Labrenzia sp. PHM005: one gene and its partner. Each later gene encodes a partner of the first gene's protein in a complex. Links are inferred from orthologs where the notes say so. Each region holds a gene or a part of one and is shown on either strand. Other genes may lie near its edges. The genes, in order: rpsG and tig.

What was found.
Region 2: the proteins of rpsG (region 1) and tig are in contact, whole or in part, in a crystal structure (PDB 3GTY), measured with the Thermotoga maritima proteins. The link is inferred for Labrenzia sp. PHM005 from one-to-one orthologs. Residues at the interface, in WP_004081843.1 of Thermotoga maritima: Lys34, Lys52, Lys55, Glu59, Arg62, Gln63, Glu66, Asn67, Lys69, Val71, Arg95, Ala109, Lys110, Lys111, Gly112, Arg113, Pro114, Glu117, Glu121, Ile124, Ala125, Tyr127, Asn128, Asn129, Thr130, Gly131, Lys135, Asp139, Arg142, Met143; in WP_004081061.1 of Thermotoga maritima: Glu122, Val124, Val129, Leu130, Tyr133, Glu188, Gly259, Ile262, Tyr263, Glu266, Ser270, Glu273, Gln274, Glu277, Arg308, Gln311, Ile312, Ser315, Tyr316, Glu325, Arg329, Arg336, Leu363, Phe366, Trp367, Arg373, Leu377, Arg381, Leu384, Glu387.

Annotation. Positions count from the first base shown.
Region 1 is NZ_CP041191.1:3,318,099-3,321,796, forward strand. What follows is about bases 1-2,823. They hold rpsG (30S ribosomal protein S7), read left to right. Parts: upstream 1-1,088; coding sequence 1,089-1,559; downstream 1,560-2,823. Other genes in these bases: rpsL (30S ribosomal protein S12), read left to right, coding at 705-1,076; fusA (elongation factor G), read left to right, coding at 1,585-2,823. Outside these bases: more of fusA, read left to right, coding at 2,824-3,660.
Region 2 is NZ_CP041191.1:3,532,360-3,549,672, forward strand. Bases 8,450-11,315 are described here. They hold tig (trigger factor), read left to right. Parts: upstream 8,450-9,140; coding sequence 9,141-10,490; downstream 10,491-11,315. Other genes in these bases: FJ695_RS16040 (bifunctional diguanylate cyclase/phosphodiesterase), read left to right, coding at 8,450-8,848; FJ695_RS16050 (ATP-dependent Clp protease proteolytic subunit), read left to right, coding at 10,694-11,315. Outside these bases: FJ695_RS16005 (ABC transporter substrate-binding protein), read left to right, coding at 1-392; FJ695_RS16010 (ABC transporter permease), read left to right, coding at 455-1,432; FJ695_RS16015 (ABC transporter permease), read left to right, coding at 1,429-2,346; FJ695_RS16020 (ABC transporter ATP-binding protein), read left to right, coding at 2,343-3,317; FJ695_RS16025 (ABC transporter ATP-binding protein), read left to right, coding at 3,314-4,312; FJ695_RS16030 (M20 family metallopeptidase), read left to right, coding at 4,403-5,827; FJ695_RS16035 (molybdopterin-dependent oxidoreductase), read left to right, coding at 6,335-6,832; more of FJ695_RS16040, read left to right, coding at 6,842-8,449; more of FJ695_RS16050, read left to right, coding at 11,316-11,329; ATP-dependent Clp protease ATP-binding subunit ClpX, read left to right, coding at 11,573-12,838; lon (endopeptidase La), read left to right, coding at 13,176-15,605; FJ695_RS16065 (HU family DNA-binding protein), read left to right, coding at 15,793-16,068; FJ695_RS16070 (hypothetical protein), read left to right, coding at 16,276-16,932; FJ695_RS16080 (hypothetical protein), read right to left, coding at 17,220-17,313. UniProt on the Bacillus subtilis protein: Involved in protein export. Acts as a chaperone by maintaining the newly synthesized protein in an open conformation. Functions as a peptidyl-prolyl cis-trans isomerase.

The DNA of each region.
Region 1 (3,698 bases):
GGTAGGGGATAGACAGTCTCTTGCCAGAGTAAATATGCATTAGAATAAAAGGCGTGCTCCCATCGGGCGCGCCTTTGTTCTTGGGCAATACCGAATAGCCGGATGATCGGTTACTGCGGAGACAATCTTGAAAAATTGCATGTCTGCCATGCATGTGGGAATCAATCGCAAGAACGGGCCTGTAGAACCGTTGTACTGAGCGATTCCGGTGCAATTGTTGGAATTTGAATCATCTGGTTAAGGTTTGATTCATTGTTGGAAATTGGTCTGGATTAGGTGTAAATAACAAAAGAACCGAATTGGGTATGCATTGGAAATAATCTTGCGTTTAGTGCTGTTTTGACGGTCATTTATGAGGCGGTATTTCCCGAAGTCGCGGAAATGCGGAATTTCCAACAAATCACTTGACGCAAAGGGTGCATCTGAGTAGGTTCCGCGCATCCCAAGGGCAGGCGGTAAGAGCGAACCCTCCAGCGCTTCTGAAGAGCGCAGGACACAGTCCTCTTAAACGCTGCCGGGTCACATAGGCGAATACGCGTCGATTGCATGACCGCGAGGTAACTCGTGGTCCTCTGGTTTTTCGCAGCGCCGGCCGCTCTTTTCGGAGCGTGCGGGCGCGATTCTGCATGTTTGAACACATGTGGCATCAGCGGGGGACTGCAGTTGCACAAAGAATTTTGGATGGACAAGGTAAAGGGCACAGAATGCCGACCATCAACCAGTTGATCCGCAAGCCGCGGAAAGATCCGCCGAAGCGGAACAAAGTGCCGGCCATGGAGGCCTGCCCGCAGAAGCGTGGTGTTTGCACCCGCGTCTACACGACCACTCCGAAGAAGCCGAACTCGGCTCTGCGTAAAGTGGCGAAAATCCGTCTGACCAACGGCTTTGAAGTCATTGGATACATCCCGGGTGAAGGCCACAACCTTCAGGAACACTCCGTTGTGATGATCCGCGGCGGCCGTGTGAAGGATTTGCCGGGTGTCCGTTATCACATCATCCGTGGTGTGCTGGATACCCAGGGCGTTAAAGATCGTAAGCAGCGCCGTTCGAAGTACGGCGCCAAGCGGCCGAAGTAAGGAGCACGTTAGATGTCCCGTCGTCACCGCGCAGAAAAACGCGAAATCAACCCGGATCCGAAATTCGGGGATATGGTCGTCACCAAGTTCATGAACTCCATCATGTACGACGGCAAGAAGTCCACCGCCGAGCGCATTGTTTACGGTGCTTTCGACGTTGTTGAGAACAAGACCCGTGAGAACCCGATCGAAGTGTTCCACGCCGCTCTTGAGAACGTTATGCCGCAAGTGGAAGTTCGTTCCCGCCGTGTTGGTGGTGCGACCTACCAGGTTCCGGTTGAAGTTCGTTCTGACCGCCGTCAGGCGCTTGCGATCCGTTGGTTGATCGCAGCAGCTCGTAACCGCAACGAAACCACAATGGTTGATCGCCTCTCCGGTGAACTGCTCGATGCAGCAAACAACCGTGGTACCGCAGTTAAGAAGCGCGAAGACACGCACCGGATGGCCGACGCCAACCGCGCATTCTCGCACTATCGCTGGTAATAAGTTACTTCGAAGGGCTGACGCTATGTCGCGCACGCATAATATCGAGGACTACCGTAACTTCGGCATCATGGCTCACATCGATGCTGGTAAGACGACCACCACCGAGCGGATCCTCTACTACACCGGTAAGAGCCACAAGATCGGTGAAGTTCATGATGGCGCTGCCACTATGGACTGGATGGAGCAGGAGCAGGAGCGTGGTATCACGATCACCTCTGCTGCAACCACCGCTCACTGGAATGACAAACGCCTGAACATCATCGACACCCCAGGCCACGTTGACTTCACAATTGAAGTTGAGCGGTCCCTGCGTGTTCTTGATGGCGCGGTTGCTCTTCTGGACGCCAACGCTGGCGTTGAGCCGCAGACTGAGACTGTTTGGCGTCAGGCCGACAAGTACAACGTCCCGCGGATGATCTTCGTCAACAAGATGGACAAACTCGGCGCCGATTTCGATCGCTGCTGCGAGATGATTAAGTCCCGTCTTGGGGCCACTCCGCTGGTCATGCAGCTGAACATCGGCGCTGAAAGCGAATTCGCTGGCGTTGTTGATCTGCTGAAAATGAAAGCTCTGATCTGGCAGTCCGAAAACCTCGGCGCTGCTTGGGACGTTCTGGACATCCCGGCTGAGCTTGCTGACCGTGCGCAGGAAATGCGCGACGCTCTGATCGAGACTGCTGTTGAGATCGACGAAGAAGCAATGGAAGCTTACCTGGAAGGCGAAGAGCCGTCTTTCGAGAAGCTTCAAGAGCTGATCCGTAAGGGCACCATTGCTGGTGATTTCGTTCCGGTCTTCTGTGGTTCTGCGTTCAAGAACAAAGGCGTGCAGCCGCTTCTTGATGCAGTTGTTGATTACCTGCCGAGCCCGGTTGAAGTTCCGGCTATTAAAGGTATCGATCCGAAGAACGAAGAAGAAGTTGAGCGTCAGTCTTCTGATGAAGAGCCGCTTGGCCTGCTGGCATTCAAGATCGCGAACGACCCGTTCGTTGGCTCTTTGACCTTCTGCCGCATCTACTCCGGTGTTCTGAACAAGGGTGTTTCCCTTCTGAACACTGTTAAAGACAAGCGTGAGCGCGTCGGCCGGATGATGCAGATGCACTCCAACTCCCGTGAAGACATTGATGTGGCCTATGCAGGTGACATCGTGGCGATCGCAGGTCTCAAAGACACCACCACTGGTGACACCCTTTGTGATCCGCTGAAGCCGGTCATTCTGGAGCGGATGGAATTCCCTGAGCCGGTCATCGAGATCGCAGTTGAGCCGAAGACCAAAGCCGACCAGGAAAAAATGGGCCTCGCCCTGAACCGCCTGGCTGCTGAGGATCCGTCCTTCCGCGTGAAGACCGACGAAGAGTCCGGTCAGACCATCATCGCCGGTATGGGTGAATTGCACCTCGACATCATCGTCGACCGCATGAAGCGTGAGTTCAAGGTTGAGGCGAACATTGGTGCGCCGCAGGTTGCTTACCGCGAAACCATCACCAAGGTTGCAGACGTGGATTACACCCACAAGAAGCAGTCTGGTGGTTCTGGTCAGTTCGCTCGCATCAAGCTCACCATCGAGCCGTCCGAGCCGAATGAAGGTTACGTCTTCGAGAGCAAGATCGTTGGCGGTAACGTTCCGAAGGAATACATCCCGGGTGTTACCAAGGGTATCGAAAGCGTCATGTCGTCCGGTCCGCTGGCTGGCTTCCCGATGCTCGACATCAAGGCAACACTCACCGATGGTGCCTACCACGACGTTGACTCCTCTGTTCTGGCCTTCGAAATCGCCGGCCGTGCCGGTTTCCGCGAAGCCATTCAGAAAGCTGGCCCGAAACTTCTCGAGCCGGTCATGAAGGTCGAGGTTGTTACCCCGGAAGATTACATGGGTGATGTGATTGGTGACCTGAACTCCCGCCGCGGCCAGATCGCGGGTACGGAGAACCGGGGCATCGTGACCGTCATCACAGCAATGGTACCGCTGGCCAACATGTTTGGTTACGTGAACAACCTGCGTTCCATGTCTCAAGGCCGCGCCCAGTATTCGATGGTGTTCGATCACTACGATCAGGTGCCGCAGGCTGTCGCCGAAGAGGTTCAGGCGAAATACGCCTGATCCCAACCTCTTGAATTAATTAAGAATTAGAGAAACGG
Region 2 (17,313 bases), 220 kb from region 1 along the record:
GGTCCGTCTATTTCGGCCGGGCGTCCCGCGGCGGCGCGGATGGTCAGCCGGAGTTTAGCTTTATCCTGGTTGGATGGGGTGCAGGCTCAGGTGAAGCCTCTTCACCGCTGAAATCCCTGATCCACACCTATGACAAAGACCAGGGCTTTGGGTCTTCGAACCGTGGCCGTCATTCCAACGCCGAAATCGATGCAACGATCGAAGAAGCATTGCGGACCGTGGATGACGAAAAGCGCCAGGACTTGTTGGCAAAAGCCACCGAAATGGCCATCGGTGATGTTGCGATCATCCCGACCCACTTCCAGGTCAACACTTGGGCCACCAAAAAGGGCCTGAAATATATTCCCCGCACCGACGAGTACACACTCGCCATGGGTGTCGTGAAGGAATAACCGGCTGTTACCGGACCGCTGCTGTCAGCGGTCCGGTTCTCCCCCTGAACTGAGAACCTCTCATGTCTGTTTTTGTCATCCGCCGGCTGATGCAGGCGATCTTCGTCGTGTTTCTCATGTCGGTGATCGTCTTCTTCGGAGTGAATATTGTTGGCGATCCGGTTTACATGCTGGTCAGCCCTGATGCAGATCAGGCAGACATTGAAGCCGCGATCCGCCGTCTTGGGCTCGACCGCCCGATTTGGGAGCAATACCTTCTGTTCCTGAAAGGGGCCGCGCAGGGCAATCTCGGCGACTCCTTCATCTTCGGCGAACCGGCTCTGAAATTGATCCTCCATCATATGCCGGCAACGCTGGAGCTGGCATTCAGCGCGCTGATGATGGCGATTGTGATCGGCATACCTCTTGGTCTCTATTCGGGGCTTTATCCGGACAACGTGGTGTCGAAGGGCATTATGGCCGGATCAATCCTTGGGTTTTCCCTGCCGACGTTTTGGGTCGGGCTGATGATGATTTTGCTGTTCGCAGTTGAGCTTGGCTGGCTGCCATCAACCGGCCGCGGGGATACAGCTTCAGTCTTTGGAATCCAAACCAGTTTGGCCACATGGGACGGCTTGACCCACATTATGCTTCCCGCGCTAAACCTTGCGCTTTTAAAGATCTCGCTGGCGATCCGGCTGACCCGGGCCGGGGTGCGTGAAGCGATGAGCCAGGACTATGTCAAATACGCCCGCGCAAAAGGCGTTTCGACACAGCGCATCATCTTCGTTCATGTCATGAAAAACATCATGATCCCGGTGGTCACTGTCATGGGACTGGAATTTGGCAGCCTCATCGGATTTTCGGTCGTCACCGAAACAATCTTTGCCTGGCCTGGGATGGGCAAGCTCCTGATCGATGCGATCCTGCAACTCGATCGGCCTGTGGTCGTCGCCTACCTGATGATCATGGTCCTGTTCTTTGTCGTGATCAATCTGGTCGTTGACATTCTCTATTCAATCCTGGACCCGCGTGTCCGTCTGCAGGATCAGGGCGCATGACCGATACTACGATTTCGTCGTCAACCCCGGCCACGGTCAAGGTGGAAACACCTTTCCAACGGTTTCGGGCGGAGTTTTTCGAAAGCCGCATTGCCACGGCCGCCTTCTGCATCCTCGCGATCATTCTGCTGCTGGCGATTTTGGCTCCGTGGATCACGCCACAAAACCCCTATGATCTTGCCCAGGTGGATGTTTTAGACGGGCGGTTGCCGCCCGGATCTGAAGCCTTTGCCGGATACACCATGTGGCTCGGATCTGATGGAGCCGGTCGGGATCTTTATTCGGCGATCCTATATGGCCTCAGGATTTCAATTTCCGTTGGCCTCGCTTCTGGGGTGATTGCCCTCTTCATCGGCATGACTGTGGGCTTGATCGCTGCTTATGCCGGTGGCCGGACCGAAGCCATCATCATGCGGGTGGTCGATTTGCAACTGTCCTTTCCAGCGTCCTTGGTGGCCTTGATGCTGGTCGCAGCTCTTGGAAAAGGGGTCGACAAGATTATCCTGGCCCTTGTGGTGGCCCAATGGGCCTACTATGCCCGAACGGTCCGGGCGACGGCTTTGGTGGAACGCGGCAAGGAATACGTCGAAGCCGCTCAATGTCTGGGCCTTTCGAAGATGCGGGTCGTTTTCCGGCACATCCTGCCGAATTGTCTCGCTCCGCTGATCGTGGTTGGCACCGTGCAGACTGCCCATGCCGTCTCATTGGAAGCAACACTGTCGTTCCTCGGAGTCGGATTGCCGCAAACCGAACCATCTCTGGGTGTTCTGATCGCCAACGGCTTTGAATACATGCTGTCCGGCCGGTACTGGATTTCGGTCTTTCCCGGCTTTGCGCTGCTCATGACCGTGGCATCGATCAACCTTGTCGGAGACCAACTCCGAGATGTTCTCAATCCGAGGCTGAAGAAATGACCGCGGTCCTGGAAGTAAGCGGGCTGAAGACGCATTTCTTCACCCATGCCGGTGTTGTCAAAGCCGTCGATGGCGTCGATTTCACTGTCAACAAGGGCGAGGTGATGGGCCTTGTCGGAGAATCTGGATCAGGAAAATCCATCACCGGGTTTTCTATTCTGGGTCTCATTGATCAGCCCGGCCGGATTGTTGAGGGCGCTATCCGGTTCAATGGCGATGACATTGCCAATGCGCCGGAGGAAAAGCTCAAAACGATCCGCGGAAACCGGATTTCGATGATTTTCCAAGATCCGATGATGACCCTCAACCCGGTCTTGCGCATCGATTCCCAAATGATGGAAGCAATCTTTGCGCATGAAAAAGTGTCCAAGAAGGAAGCCTGGGAGCGTTCCCGGGACGCTCTTGGTTTGGTCGGCATTCCATCCCCTGAAGAGCGGTTGAAAGCCTATCCGCACCAGCTCTCTGGCGGGATGCGCCAGCGGGTGTCGATTGCCATCGCCTTCCTGAACAAACCAGATTTGATCATCGCCGATGAGCCAACCACCGCGCTTGATGTCACCATCCAGGCGCAAATCATCCACGAAGCGCAAAAACTGACGCGCCAGACCGGAACCGCGATGATTTGGATTACCCATGACCTTGCTGTTGTTGCCGGTCTCGCAGATCGAATATCGGTGATGTATGCCGGCAGGATCGTTGAACAGGGGCTAACAGACGATGTGATCGATCACCCGCTGCATCCGTATACGGTGGGGTTGCTTGGGTCTGTGCCGACTGCCAACAAAAGAGGCGAACGCCTGTTTCAGATCGAGGGTATGACGCCGAACATGCTGGCTCTGCCCGAAGGCTGTGCTTTTGCGCCGCGTTGTGGAGCTGCGACCGCTGCCTGCAAAGCTCCGCCTCCAGTGGAACATGTGGCAAACCGCGAACTGCGTTGTTTCAATCCCCAGGCACAGGTGGCAGCCCAATGACCACGCCACTTGTTGAGATTAAGAACGTCTCCAAACGTTTTGCGAAACGGCTCGATGTTGCCGGAAAAATCGCTCAGAAGCTGGGGGCCAATGTCCGCGAAGAAGTGGTGCATGCGGTCGACGAAGTGAACCTAGATATCCGCGAGGGTGAGGTATTGGGCCTTGTCGGGGAATCTGGCTGTGGTAAATCCACGCTTGGCCGCGTGGTTGCTGGGATACATGCACCGAGTTCAGGTCAGTTGCTCTTTCAAGGCAACGACGTGGCCGCCATGTCCAGTGCCGAACAGCGGGCTGCGACCCTCGCAATTCAGATGATCTTTCAGGATCCCTTCGCCAGTTTGAACCCGCGCATGCGGGTTGAGGACATAATCGGCGAAGCGCCGCAGTTTCACGGCATTGTCTCGCGGTCTGAGGCTTCGGACTACGTTGATGACATCATGCGAAAAGTCGGGCTCGATCCATCGTTGAAGCGGCGCTACGCCCACCAGTTTTCCGGTGGTCAGCGTCAGCGGATCGGGATTGCGCGGGCGCTCGCAGTCAAACCGAAATTTCTTGTCTGTGACGAAGCCATCGCGGCATTGGATGTTTCCATCCAGGCCCAGGTGATCAACCTCTTCATGGATTTGAGAGAAGAATTCGGCCTGACATACCTGTTCATCAGCCATGATTTGAGCGTTGTCGAGCACATCGCCGACCGCGTGGCGATCATGTATTTGGGCCGGATTGTCGAAAGTGCATCGACTGAAGAAATCTTCAGTGCGCCCAAACATCCCTACACAAAGGCGCTTCTGGCTGAAGCGCCGCGGCTCGATCAGAGAAAGCGCGATTTTGCGCCGATCGAGGGCGAGATTCCATCACCGTTGGACCCGCCGAAGGGGTGTTATTTCAATCCACGCTGTCCACACGCACAAGATCTGTGCCGCCGGGAACAGCCTGGCCTTGAAACCTTCGGCGAGAGCCATTCGGTCGCTTGCCACTATTGGAAGGATGTCTGATCCCCACAGCTGGGATCGTTAATCGAGTTGCTTACCACGTGCCACTTTGCTGCGGCGCGGCCGGTATGTGCTGCCTTTTGGGAGGAAGAAATGAAAAACACTGATCGTGTCTGGGACTTGGTCGATGCCCGCCGGGAGGATTATGTCGGTCTGTCCGATCGTGTCTTCGACCTCCCGGAAATTGCCTACACCGAGTTCAAATCTGTTGCTGAGCACAAGAAAATGCTGGAACAGGAAGGCTTCAAAATCACCGAAGGTGTCGCGGGGATCCCGACCGCAATCGTCGGGGAGGCCGGTGATGAAGGGCCGGTGATCGCCATTCTCGGCGAGTTCGATGCGCTGCCGGAACTGGGGCAGACAGCGGGCGTTGCTGAACATCAACCCGTCGAAGCCGGCGGCCCCGGACATGGTTGCGGGCACAATCTTCTGGGCTCAGCCGCGCTCATGGCAGCTTCTGCGGTAAAGGATTACCTCGCCGAACGCGGCCTCAAAGGCCGTGTGCGCTACTATGGCTGTCCAGCCGAAGAAGGCGGTGCGGCCAAGACATTCATGGTGCGCGAAGGATTGTTTGATGACGTCGACGCGGCAATCTCTTGGCACCCGGCGACGTTTACGGCGGTCAACGAAGCCAATTCCCTCGCCAACACGCGGATTGACTTCACATTTCATGGCCTGGCAGCACATGCGGCCGGCGCACCCGAGCTCGGCCGCAGTGCGCTGGATGCCATCGAGCTGATGAACGTTGGCGTCAACTACATGCGGGAGCACATGCCAGATGATGCCCGGGTGCATTATGCCTATTTGGACGCTGGGGGTATTGCGCCCAATGTTGTGCAGTCAAAGGCAACTGTCCGCCAGCTTGTCCGTGCCCGGAATTTGAAAGAGTTGCGCGGCCTGATCGACCGGGTTCGCAAGATAGCCGAAGGCGCAGCTTTGATGACGGAAACAACCGTTGAGACCAGCGTCGTCAGCGGGGTTTCCAATTTGATCGGCAACCGTCCTTTGGAAGAAACCATGCAGCGCAATCTCGACAGGTTGGGCGCCCCTGACTTTGACGACACAGACCGGGAATTTGCAGACAAAATCCGCAGCACGCTCAGTGAGGACAACATCACCGTCTCGTTCCGGCGGATCGGCGCTGAGGTGGACCTGGATATGACCCTCTGCGACTTTGTGGCCCCGCTGGACCGGAACAGCGAAGGCGGAGAAGGCTCTACCGATGTTGGCGATGTCAGCTGGGCCGTGCCGACTGTTCAGGCCCGTGTTGCAACTTGTGCAGTTGGAACGCCGTTCCATACTTGGCAATTGACCGCGCAAGGGAAAGCTCCGGCTGCGCACAAAGGCATGCTGCATGCAGCGAAAATCATGGCAGGAACCGCGGTGGATCTGTTCGAAGATAGCGAAGTTCTGGATCAGGCGATCACGGCCCACAAAGAAAAGCTCGCGCGCGATCCTTACGCTTGCCCGATCCCAGATGAAGTCGGCCCGCCACTGAAAGCGATGAGTAATCAATAATATATCAAAATCTCATCTAGGTGAAATTTGCGGGCAGTCCGGATGTTCACTTCCAGTGCCCGCAAGTCGCACGACTCAACTGCGGTTCTTCAAGCAACCTCATGATCGTATTCTCTAGTAACTGTCGGTGAAGGCGTTACAGATCGGCTGCCTGTATGAGGAAAAACAGCAGGTCAGCCTTGTCGAACTTGAGGAAGAGTTTGCCAGTATGCCCATAGCAGTTTCTTAACCGAACTAATTGGCGCGGTAGCAGTGTAGTTCCAATTGTAGAGCCGGGAAAGCTGACCCCGAACAGTTTTAGTCTGTAAGTTCGTCAGTGAAAATTCCGTCACCGGATAATTACATAAGTATAAATATAAATGGCAATGTTTTCAATCGGAAAATGAACAATAAAACAATATGTAATCTTTGATTAATTGTAAGTGATAACCGCAAATTTACAAAAATAATTTTCAAATATATTGCAGATGGGCAATAGTTGGTTTTGTGAAATTGTTGGAGAATTGAATGATTTCCTGTTTTTGGAAAGGTCTGTCGGGAATACTTGTTGCTGTTCTTATCGTTGGTCAATGGTCGACCGTTGCCGATGCTGAGGAACAGGTCATTTTGGAAATCAGCGGCAATGTTTCGGTGGACGGGGAGGTCCTGTTTACGCGCAGTGCCTTGGAAGCTCTCGGGTCAACGGAAATCGCCACAACAACGCCATGGCATGATGGGGTGGTGCGTTTTGAAGGAGTTCCGCTGAAGAGCTTGTTGGCGCATGTCGGGGCACTTGGTAACGATCTAACTGTCTTCGCGCTCAATGATTATTCTGCGACAATTCCGATGAAGGACCTTGAAGAATTCAACCCCATTCTTGCCCTGAAACTGAATGGAAAACACATGGGAGTTGAAGACAAGGGGCCGCTTTTTGTCATCTATCCCTTTGATTCAGACACGAAGCTTCAAAGTGAAATCTATTTCTCGAGATCCGTTTGGCAGGCCAACAAGATCCTCGTGAAATAGGCTATCGGGATGCAGTGGCCAAAAATCCAGTTTTCTTGGCAGATTTACTTGATAGCCGGGGTGTTGATATTCGGGTCGCTCACAGCGCTCAATATTGCATCCTTCGACAATGCACGCCTGTCGATCAAACAGGCTATGCGTCATGACACGTCTTGGAATGGCGCCAATGGCCGCATCGAAGTAGAAAAACTGAAATCAGCCTTAAGCTCGTATCTGCTTCTCCTAGATGATGCTGGAAAAGCGCGTGTTGATCTCCAAATTGCGATCGTAAAAAGCCGCGTGGGGACATGGAGCCAGGGGTCCTTTGGTGAATTTGTAAATGAAGACACTGATCGAATTGAGCGATTAGCACATGCCAAACAAGTCATAGTAGACATTGAGGATTTGATTTCAGAGCACACAGCAAACGCTGGGCGTAAAGAGCTGATGGAGAAATCAAATCAACTTTCGAAAATTTTTCATAATTTAGGATCGTTATCGCATGAAACGAGTATGAACCGGGCAGCCGCAGCCCGCGAAGAATTGCAGCACCAGCAACAAATTCAAAGGCGGATCTCGGAATTCCTTATGGGGCTTGGTGCACTGTTGTTTTTTGTGGCGATTAGGCAAAACGTATCGCTTAAATCTGCATCTGATCTGGCAGATGCAAATGCGCAGAAATTTGCTCACTTGGCAAAACACGATCCGGTAACAGGGCTGCCAAACCGGACTGCTGTCGATGAAAAGTTGACGGCCCTGGCAAGCGCGCAACAAAAGCCGCAACGGGTGTGCGTTCTTGCGACGGACTTAGATGGTTTCAAACGCATCAATGATATGTTGGGTCATACCGTCGGCGACGCAGCCCTGAAGGCGGTTGGCCAGCATTTGACAAGAGCCGTTGAAGTGTCCGGAGCAGCGGGAATGGTTGCGCGAGTAGGGGGGGATGAGTTTCTGATCATTCTGGAGAATTGTGATCCGGATTGGTCCTTGCCTGATTTTGCCAGAAGTCTGTTGCAGTCTTTGGATGTGCCGATGGAAACTGAAGCCGGGAAAGTGAGCCTCGGATTGTCGATTGGCTATGCGGAGTCAAACAACCAGCAAGAAGCATTTGTTCCTCTGATTATGGATGCCGATCTTGCCCTGACTGAAGCCAAATTGCGCGGGAAGCGGCGCGCGGTCGCCTATAACAACGCTTTGAGAACGAAAATGAAGCGCAGGGAGGCGGTGGAGGACGCGCTGCCGTCGGCTGCACGAAATCATGAGATCCGACCGGTGTTTCAGCCTTTCTTCGATATTCAATCTGGCCGGTGTGTGGGATTTGAAGCTTTGGCGAGATGGACCCATCCAGAGCTTGGTCAAGTTGCGCCAGATGAGTTCATCTCGATTGCGGAAACGACTGGAGACATTGTTGATATTGGTGGCCATATTTTGCTTCTGGCGTGCCGCGAGGCGGTCAGTTGGGAATTTGACGCTGCCATTTCCGTGAATCTCTCTATGTCGCAGATTTTGCGGTCAGACATTGTTCGCGACGTGCGCAAGGTCTTGGACGAAACTGGGCTTGATCCGCACAGGCTGAAACTGGAAATTACTGAAAGTGTTTTGATTTCCGACCTAGATCGTACCGTCGCCGTTCTGCGCCAGTTTCAAAACATGGGAATTCGAGTCTCTTTGGATGATTTTGGGACCGGGTATTCAGGTTTGTCCTACCTGGCAAAATTCGCTTGGGATGAAATCAAGATTGACCGCAGTTTTGTGATTTCCGCCGGATCTTCTGAAGATGTTCGCAATGTCGTCAAAATGGTGGTCAAGATCGCTGCGCAGCTTGGCGCTGTTGTTACCATTGAGGGCATTGAGACACATGAGCAGAGGGAGCAATTCGCTAGCTTTGGCTGCCATACAGCGCAAGGATATTTGTTTGGAAAGCCGCAAGGTCGAGATAAAATTCCTGAATACCTTCAAAGACAAATTGTACCGCTGGGTAGACCAGCCAATCAATTGCCGGCATCGGAATTGAGGACGCGGTCTAAGCGGGTTTAACACGACCGGGAAACGAACAGGGTGGCACAATGCCATCTCCCGGATCTCTGATTGAATAGAATCCAGCCGTTTTCTGCGTCAATAACGGGTGGTTCATCGCCCGCAAGACTTGACACTTTCGCCCCCAGCCTTTATCGCGCTCCCATCGTGCGTCTTGGGCTCTGCTTAAGGCGTGCATCGCTATTGGAATGCTCCTGCAAAAAGGGGAGTGGGCGGTGCGGCACACGGAAATTTTGATAATCAACACCTCCAGGGCGCATTGCCGCTCAGGACCGAGGACGAAGCAAAACCCATGCAGGTAACCGAAACCCTCGCCGAGGGCCTCAAGCGCGAGCTGAAGATCGACATTCCAGCTGGCGATCTGGCAGCCAAACTCGATGAATACATGGACGACATGAAGTCCAAGGCCAACATCAAGGGCTTCCGTCCGGGCAAGGTTCCGGTCGCGCATCTGAAGAAGATGTATGGCCGCCAAGCAATGGCTGAGATCCTGTCGAACACCATCCAGGAAACCACTCAGAAGGCCGTTGAAGAGCGCTCCGAGCGCCCGGCGCTGACACCGGAAATCGATCTGCCGGACGAAGAAGCTGAAAAGATCCTGGCTGGCGATGCCGACCTGTCCTTCAAAATGACTTATGACGTTCTGCCGGACTTCGAAATCGTGGACTTCGGCGGCTTTGAGATCGAGCGTCCGATCGTCGAGATCGCCGATGAGGAAGTCGACGGCCAGGTTGCTGACATTGCCAAGAACAACACACCGTTTGAAGCGAAAGACGGCGCTGCGGAAGACGGTGACCGTGTCACCATGTCTTACCTCGGCAAAGTCGACGGCGAGCCTTTTGAAGGCGGCGCTGACGAAAACGGTCAGCTCGTTCTGGGCTCAGGCCAGTTTATCCCGGGCTTTGAAGATCAGCTGATCGGCACCAAGGCAGGCGACGAGAAGGTTGTTGAAGTAACTTTCCCGGAAGACTACCCGGCTGCCCATCTGGCTGGAAAAGCAGCGACCTTTGACGTTGTCGTCAAGGAAGTTGGTGCACCAGGCGAAGCTGCGATCGACGACGAGTTTGCAAAAGGTCTCGGCCTTGAGTCGCTCGACAAGCTGAAGGAAATCGTCCGCGGCCAGATCGAAGGCCAGTTTGGCCAGATGACCCGCCAGCGCGTTAAGCGTCAGCTGCTCGACAAGCTCGATGAGCATTATTCTTTCGAACTGCCGGAAAAACTGCTGGAATCTGAGTTCCAGGTCGTTTGGCAGCAGGTCGAAGAAGACATGAAGCGCAACGAAAAGACCTTCGAAGACGAAGAGACCACGGAAGAAGAAGCTAAAGCGGAGTACCGCAAGATTGCTGAACGCCGTGTCCGTTTGGGTCTGGTTCTGTCTGAAATCGGTGAAAAGAACGACATTCAGGTCACCGAAGAAGAAATGCAGCGTGCGCTTTATGACCGGGTCCGTCAGTTCCCGGGTCAAGAACAGCAGGTGTTCGAATTCTACAAGAACAACCAGCAGGCGCTCGCGTCTCTGCGCGCACCGATCTACGAGGAAAAAGTCGTCGACTTCATGCTCGAGCTGGCAAAAGTCAGCGACAAGACGGTGACCAAGGAAGAGCTGGAAAAGCTTGTTTCTGAGGATGAAGACGACGCGTAAGGCGTTTTTTCCCAGATAATCCCCAGATGCGGCGGCAACTTTAACTTTGCTTTCACGCCGCATCTGCCATGACTTTGCGTTGAGGGCGGCATCCCTATATATGGGATGTCGCTTTTTTCGAATTGGGCCATGAAACGATGCGCTTTCATGGTCTGTGTTCTGCCCAAGACCCTTGGGCAACATCTCAAGCATATGGATGAGGTATGAAGGATCCTGTCGATATCTACATGAACACTCTCGTGCCGATGGTTGTCGAACAGACGAACCGGGGCGAGCGGGCCTTCGATATCTACTCGCGCTTGCTGAAGGAGCGCATCATCTTCCTGACCGGACCGGTCGAAGATCACATGGCAACGCTGGTGAGCGCACAGCTTCTGTATCTGGAAGCGGAAAACCCGTCTAAAGAAATCGCGATTTACATCAATTCGCCGGGTGGTTTGGTGACCTCCGGTCTCGCGATTTACGACACCATGCAGTTCATTCGCCCCTCGGTGTCAACGCTCTGCATTGGTCAGGCTGCGTCCATGGGCTCTCTGCTTTTGGCTGCTGGTGAAAAGGACATGCGCTTCATTTTGCCGAATGCCCGCGTCATGGTTCATCAGCCGTCCGGCGGTTTCCGCGGTCAGGCAGCCGACATCATGCTGCATGCTCAGGAAATCCTGGCCATGAAACGCCGGCTCAATGAAATTTACGTGAAACACACCGGCCAAAGCTTGGATCAGGTTGAAGAAGCGCTGGAGCGCGACAACTTTATGACCGCCGACAAAGCCAAGGAATTTGGCATTGTTGACAAGGTCATCACGGATCGGATGAGCCTGGGCGGCGAAGAAACGTCGTAATTTGCGGGTTTGTGCAATAATCACGGGGCGATTTCCCGTGGTTTTGCCGGAAAAATCCATAGGTAATACAGGGTTTTCACCTTCGCCTTAAACCTATATTGATTTTTAACGGCGAACCATGGTGACATCCTACAGGAAAGTGCGGCACTTTAGGTGTCTAACGCTTTCAGTTCGGATCTGGCTCTATTGGGCCAAATCCGGGAAGATAAGGGGTGAAGGCCCCAGAAACGCGAGGTTGATTACATGACCAAGGCCAGCGGCAGCGATTCCAAGAATACGCTCTACTGCTCCTTCTGCGGCAAAAGCCAGCACGAGGTCCGCAAGCTGATCGCCGGCCCGACTGTTTTCATTTGCGATGAATGTGTCGAGCTGTGCATGGATATCATCCGCGAGGAAAACAAATCCTCGCTGGTAAAATCTCGGGACGGAATCCCGACCCCTCAGGAAATCCGCGATGTTCTGGATGACTATGTCATTGGTCAGGGCAGTGCGAAGAAGGTCCTGTCGGTCGCCGTTCACAACCATTACAAGCGTCTAAACCACGCCACCAAGAACAATGATGTTGAACTGGCCAAGTCCAACATTCTTCTGGTCGGTCCGACAGGTTGCGGCAAGACACTGCTCGCGCAGACCTTGGCCCGTATCCTCGACGTGCCGTTCACCATGGCGGACGCAACCACATTGACCGAAGCCGGTTATGTCGGTGAAGACGTTGAAAACATCATCCTGAAGCTGCTGCAATCTGCCGACTACAACGTCGAACGTGCGCAGCGCGGCATCGTCTACATCGATGAGATCGACAAGATCAGCCGCAAGGCCGACAACCCTTCGATCACACGCGATGTGTCGGGTGAGGGCGTCCAGCAAGCGCTCTTGAAGATCATGGAAGGCACGGTGGCCTCCGTTCCGCCACAGGGTGGCCGGAAACACCCGCAGCAGGAGTTCCTGCAGGTGGACACCACCAATATGCTGTTCATCTGTGGTGGGGCCTTTGCGGGACTTGATAAGATCATCTCCGACCGCGGCACCCAGACATCCATTGGCTTCCAGGCACAGGTGCATGCACCTGAAGACCGCCGGATCGGTGAGCTCTTCTCCGAGCTGGAGCCGGAAGATCTTCTGAAGTTTGGTCTTATTCCGGAATTCGTTGGCCGTTTGCCGGTCATCGCCACGCTGGAAGACCTCGACGAAGATGCGCTGATCACTATTTTGACCGAGCCGAAAAACGCGCTCGTCAAGCAGTATCAGCGTCTGTTCGAGATGGAGCAGGTCGAACTGTCTTTCCACGAGGACGCGCTGCGGGCGATCGCGCAAAAAGCGATCGAGCGCAAGACCGGTGCCCGTGGTTTGCGGTCCATTCTGGAATCCATCTTGCTCGATACCATGTACGAGCTGCCGGGTCTGAAGGGCGTCAAGGAAGTCGTCATTTCACCAGAAGTGGTGAATGGCGAAGCGCGTCCTTTGTACATCTACGAAGACCGCGAAGAAACCTCTGCTACGAGCGCGTAAGCTAGCGGCAAGCGCTTAAGTTTAGACGTTTGAAAGTGCCGCTCTTTCGGGGGCGGCATTTTTGTTTTTTGCACAGCCAATTTGGTTTGGGGTGCGTTATCCACCGTGCTGGTGAGTCGTCAACAGACAAGTCCGTTTCTTAAGACGCGATTGCCTTGACACCGGGGCGGCAGGTAGCCACCTAATAGAGCGAAAGGACGGCTTGTGCGGATCGTCGGCACGCCCATCCGGGGTGTTTACGATCCGGCCCTCGGCAAATACCGCTGAAAGCCGTTTTCCAGTGTCTCTGGCTGCCTTTTAATGAGTGGGGCCGGAACACGCCGAGAAAGGAAAAAAAATGAGCGACGCAGAAATCCGCGCCACTGATCCAGACTCAACGTCTGTGTATCCCGTCTTGCCCCTGCGCGATATTGTCGTCTTCCCACATATGATCGTTCCGCTGTTCGTTGGCCGTGAGAAGTCGATCAAGGCGCTTGAAGAGGTGATGACCACCGACAAGCACATTCTCCTTGCGACGCAGATGAATGCCGCGGACGATGATCCCAATCCGGACCAGATCTACAACGTCGGTACGCTGGCAACCGTTTTGCAGCTGCTGAAGTTGCCGGACAACACTGTCAAAGTGTTGGTCGAGGGCGGTGCGCGTGCGCAAATCGGTGAGTATTCCGACCGTTCAGACTATTTCGAAGCCACAGCGACTGTTTTGCCTGAAAAAGACGGCGAAAACATCGAAGTGGAAGCTTTGGCACGCTCCGTGATCGCCGAGTTTGAGAACTATGTGAAACTGAACAAGAAGGTTTCTCCGGAAGTTCTCGGCGCGGTCAATCAGATCGACGATTATTCGAAACTGGCCGACACGATTGCCTCACATCTGGCGATCAAGATCCCAGAAAAACAGGAAATCCTCGGCGTCGTTTCCGTCTCCGAACGGCTTGAGCGTGTCCTTGGCATGATGGAAAGCGAAATTTCCGTCCTGCAAGTGGAAAAACGCATCCGTTCGCGCGTCAAGCGCCAGATGGAGAAGACCCAGCGCGAGTACTATCTGAATGAGCAGATGAAGGCCATTCAGAAGGAGCTGGGTGACAGCGAAGACGGCAAAGACGAGATTGCCGAACTCGAAGAAAAGATCAAAAAGACCAAGCTGACCAAGGAAGCGCGCGAACGTGCCGCTGCCGAGATCAAGAAGCTGAAACAGATGAGCCCGATGTCCGCGGAAGCGACCGTGGTACGGAACTATCTGGACTGGCTGATCGGCATTCCTTGGTCAAAGAAATCAAAGGTCAAACACGATCTCAGCTTCGCCGAGACGGTGCTCGACACTGATCACTATGGCCTCGATAAGGTCAAGGAGCGGATTGTCGAATATCTGGCGGTTCAAAGCCGGGCCAACAAATTGCGTGGTCCGATCCTCTGCCTAGTTGGCCCTCCAGGTGTCGGTAAAACCTCGCTTGGTAAGTCGATTGCCAAGGCAACGGGCCGTGAATTCGTACGTATGTCGCTGGGCGGTGTACGCGATGAAGCGGAGATCCGTGGCCACCGGCGGACCTACATCGGCTCCATGCCGGGCAAGGTCATCCAGTCGATGAAAAAAGCCAAAAAATCCAACCCGCTCTTCCTGCTCGATGAGATCGACAAGATGGGCATGGATTTCCGCGGCGATCCGTCATCCGCACTGCTTGAGGTCCTGGATCCGGAACAGAACTCTTCCTTCATGGATCACTATCTGGAGGTCGAATACGATCTGTCGGACGTGATGTTCGTGACGACGGCCAACACGCTGAACATCCCTGGTCCCTTGATGGACCGGATGGAGATCATCCGGATTGCCGGCTATACGGAAGAAGAGAAGGTGGAAATCTGCCGCCGTCACCTCATTCCGAAGGCTGAAAAAGACCACGGCCTGCGGGACGGCGAATTCACGATTGAAGACGAGGCGCTTCAAAAAGTGGTGCGCCGCTATACCCGTGAAGCCGGGGTGCGGAACCTGGAACGCGAAATGGCGACCCTTGCCCGTAAATCGGTCAAGGATATCCTGATGAGCGACAAGGAAAGCATCACGGTTACTCCGGAGCTCGTCGAGGAATACCTCGGTGTGCCGCGGTACCGCTATGGTGAAGCCGAACTTGAAGATCAGGTCGGTGTTGTTACCGGTCTCGCTTGGACGGAAGTTGGCGGCGAGTTGCTGACGATCGAAGGTGTCATGATGCCGGGCAAAGGCAAAATGACCGTTACCGGCAACTTGAAGGACGTGATGAAGGAATCGATTTCCGCGGCAGCGTCTTACGTACGCTCCCGGTCCGTTGATTTCGGCATCGAACCGCCGAGCTTCGACAAACGCGACATCCACGTGCACGTGCCGGAAGGGGCAACGCCGAAGGATGGTCCGTCTGCCGGTATCGCCATGGCAACCGCAGTGATCTCGACCATGACCGGCATTCCGGTCAAACGCGATGTGGCCATGACAGGTGAAATCACCTTGCGCGGCCGGGTTCTGCCGATCGGTGGATTGAAGGAAAAACTCCTTGCAGCCCTGCGTGGAGGTATCAAGCTGGTCATGATCCCGGAAGACAACGCCAAGGATCTGGCGGATATTCCGGACACGGTGAAAAACTCGCTCGAAATCATCCCGGTTTCCGGCATGGAAGAAGTCCTCAAACACGCTCTTGTACGTTTGCCGGAGCCGATTGAATGGGACGCGGATGCAGCGGAAGCTGCAACCAAGGCGGGAAGTTCGGATGACGACACAACAGGTGTCGTTGCCCACTAAATCCGCTCAAACAATGTATAAAATGTCAAGCCCCGGCCAAACCGGGGCTTTTCTTTTGAATAATTGGTCAAAATGGCTGTTTTCTGCGAAAAAACCTCTTGCGTTTCGTCTCAAATCTCGCGAATTTCGCGCAACGGCGCTGACAGGAATCGTCGGCATACGTCCGTTTCTTAGAAAGGTATCTGCTATGAATAAGAACGATCTGATCGCAGCTGTCGCAGAAAAGACCGGCCTGACAAAGGCACAGGCAGGCGAAGCAGTTGACGCATCTTTTGAAGCTGTCACTGAAACGCTGAAAGGCGGCGGCGAAGTCCGCATCATCGGTTTTGGTAACTTCACTGTTTCCGAACGTGCTGCTACCGAAGGCCGGAACCCGCGGACTGGCGAAACGATCCAGATCCCGGCTTCTAAGACGCCGAAATTCAAGGCTGGTAAAGGCCTGAAGGACGCTGTGAACGCTTAATCGTTCTCAGAGGTCATAAAGACCCAAGAACCCCGTGCTTGAGTGATCAAGGGCGGGGTTTTTCTTTTGGTGTTTTGACTAGAGCATTTTTGAACAATACGGGGTCACTTGATGGGTTCAAATCTGCTCAAGATGACGGGAACCTTGCAGGGAGCGGGCACTCTCAACTATTGTAACCATAGGTATTATAGCTGTTGGATTACCGCGATGCCGCTTCATGCAGTGATCAGTCAAAGGCGGATTGCCCTTTTTGAAGCCTGGAAGGCCGATTCTTTTCAACAGGTCCAGGTGGAAAACATTGAAGACCTGCGCCGCCACGCTTTTCTCGATGATTTGGACCTGGAGGTCGAGACGGAGAAGTCCGGCCGCAGAAGCTTAAAGAACGCCATTGTCGTGCGCCGTGACGGCAATCCCGATACCAACGCTAGTGTGTGGGTGCGGGCGAGCTATTCGGGCTACCAGAAGGCCTGGCTCGGCTTTGTCAAACAGGTTTACAAGATCGACGCGAAACCGGCGGATCTGGCGGGCTACAACATCGATCATCTGTTGAACCGCGCGCGCAGTCCGGGCGGGGCAGGGTTCATCCGGATCGAAGCGATCAATGACCAGGTCAATCAGGCCTGGGGCCGCATGTTTGAAAAGGCTGCCAGCAATCCGGAGTTTTATGCCAACCAGGAACGCTATGGGCGGAAACTATCCTGGTTGATCGCCGCAAAGCTGATGGGCCAGATGCCGCCGCGCGGCCCTTCCGATCAGCAAGGCATCAACCGGCTGGTGAGTTTTTTCAATTCTCAAGGCATGGCGCAGGACAATCCACGAGAAGGCCTGACAAATATGCTGGAGTTTGCCTATCGGTTCCGCTGACCTTCTGTCACGCCCCCCCAGAGAAATCGTTAGAAAACAACCTCTTTTCGCAGCAGGTCATCTAAAATCATCCACAGGCAAACCGCGTTTTTTGAAATTCTTCAATTTCGCACTTGCCAAGCGGAGAGGGAGCCCATAAAAGGCATCTCACCTCGTTGAGGGCGATTAGCTCAGTTGGTAGAGCGCTTCGTTTACACCGAAGATGTCGGGAGTTCGAGTCTCTCATCGCCCACCATTCTTTTCAATGACTTAGCAGGTGTACCCCTCAGGGGCTGCTCAGAAACTCCCTAACGCATACGCCGTGAGATCGTATTGGCCGCTGTCCTCTGGTGGATTGGGCTGAGATGTCCATAGGTGTTCAGGAGCAATTCAAGGCTCATT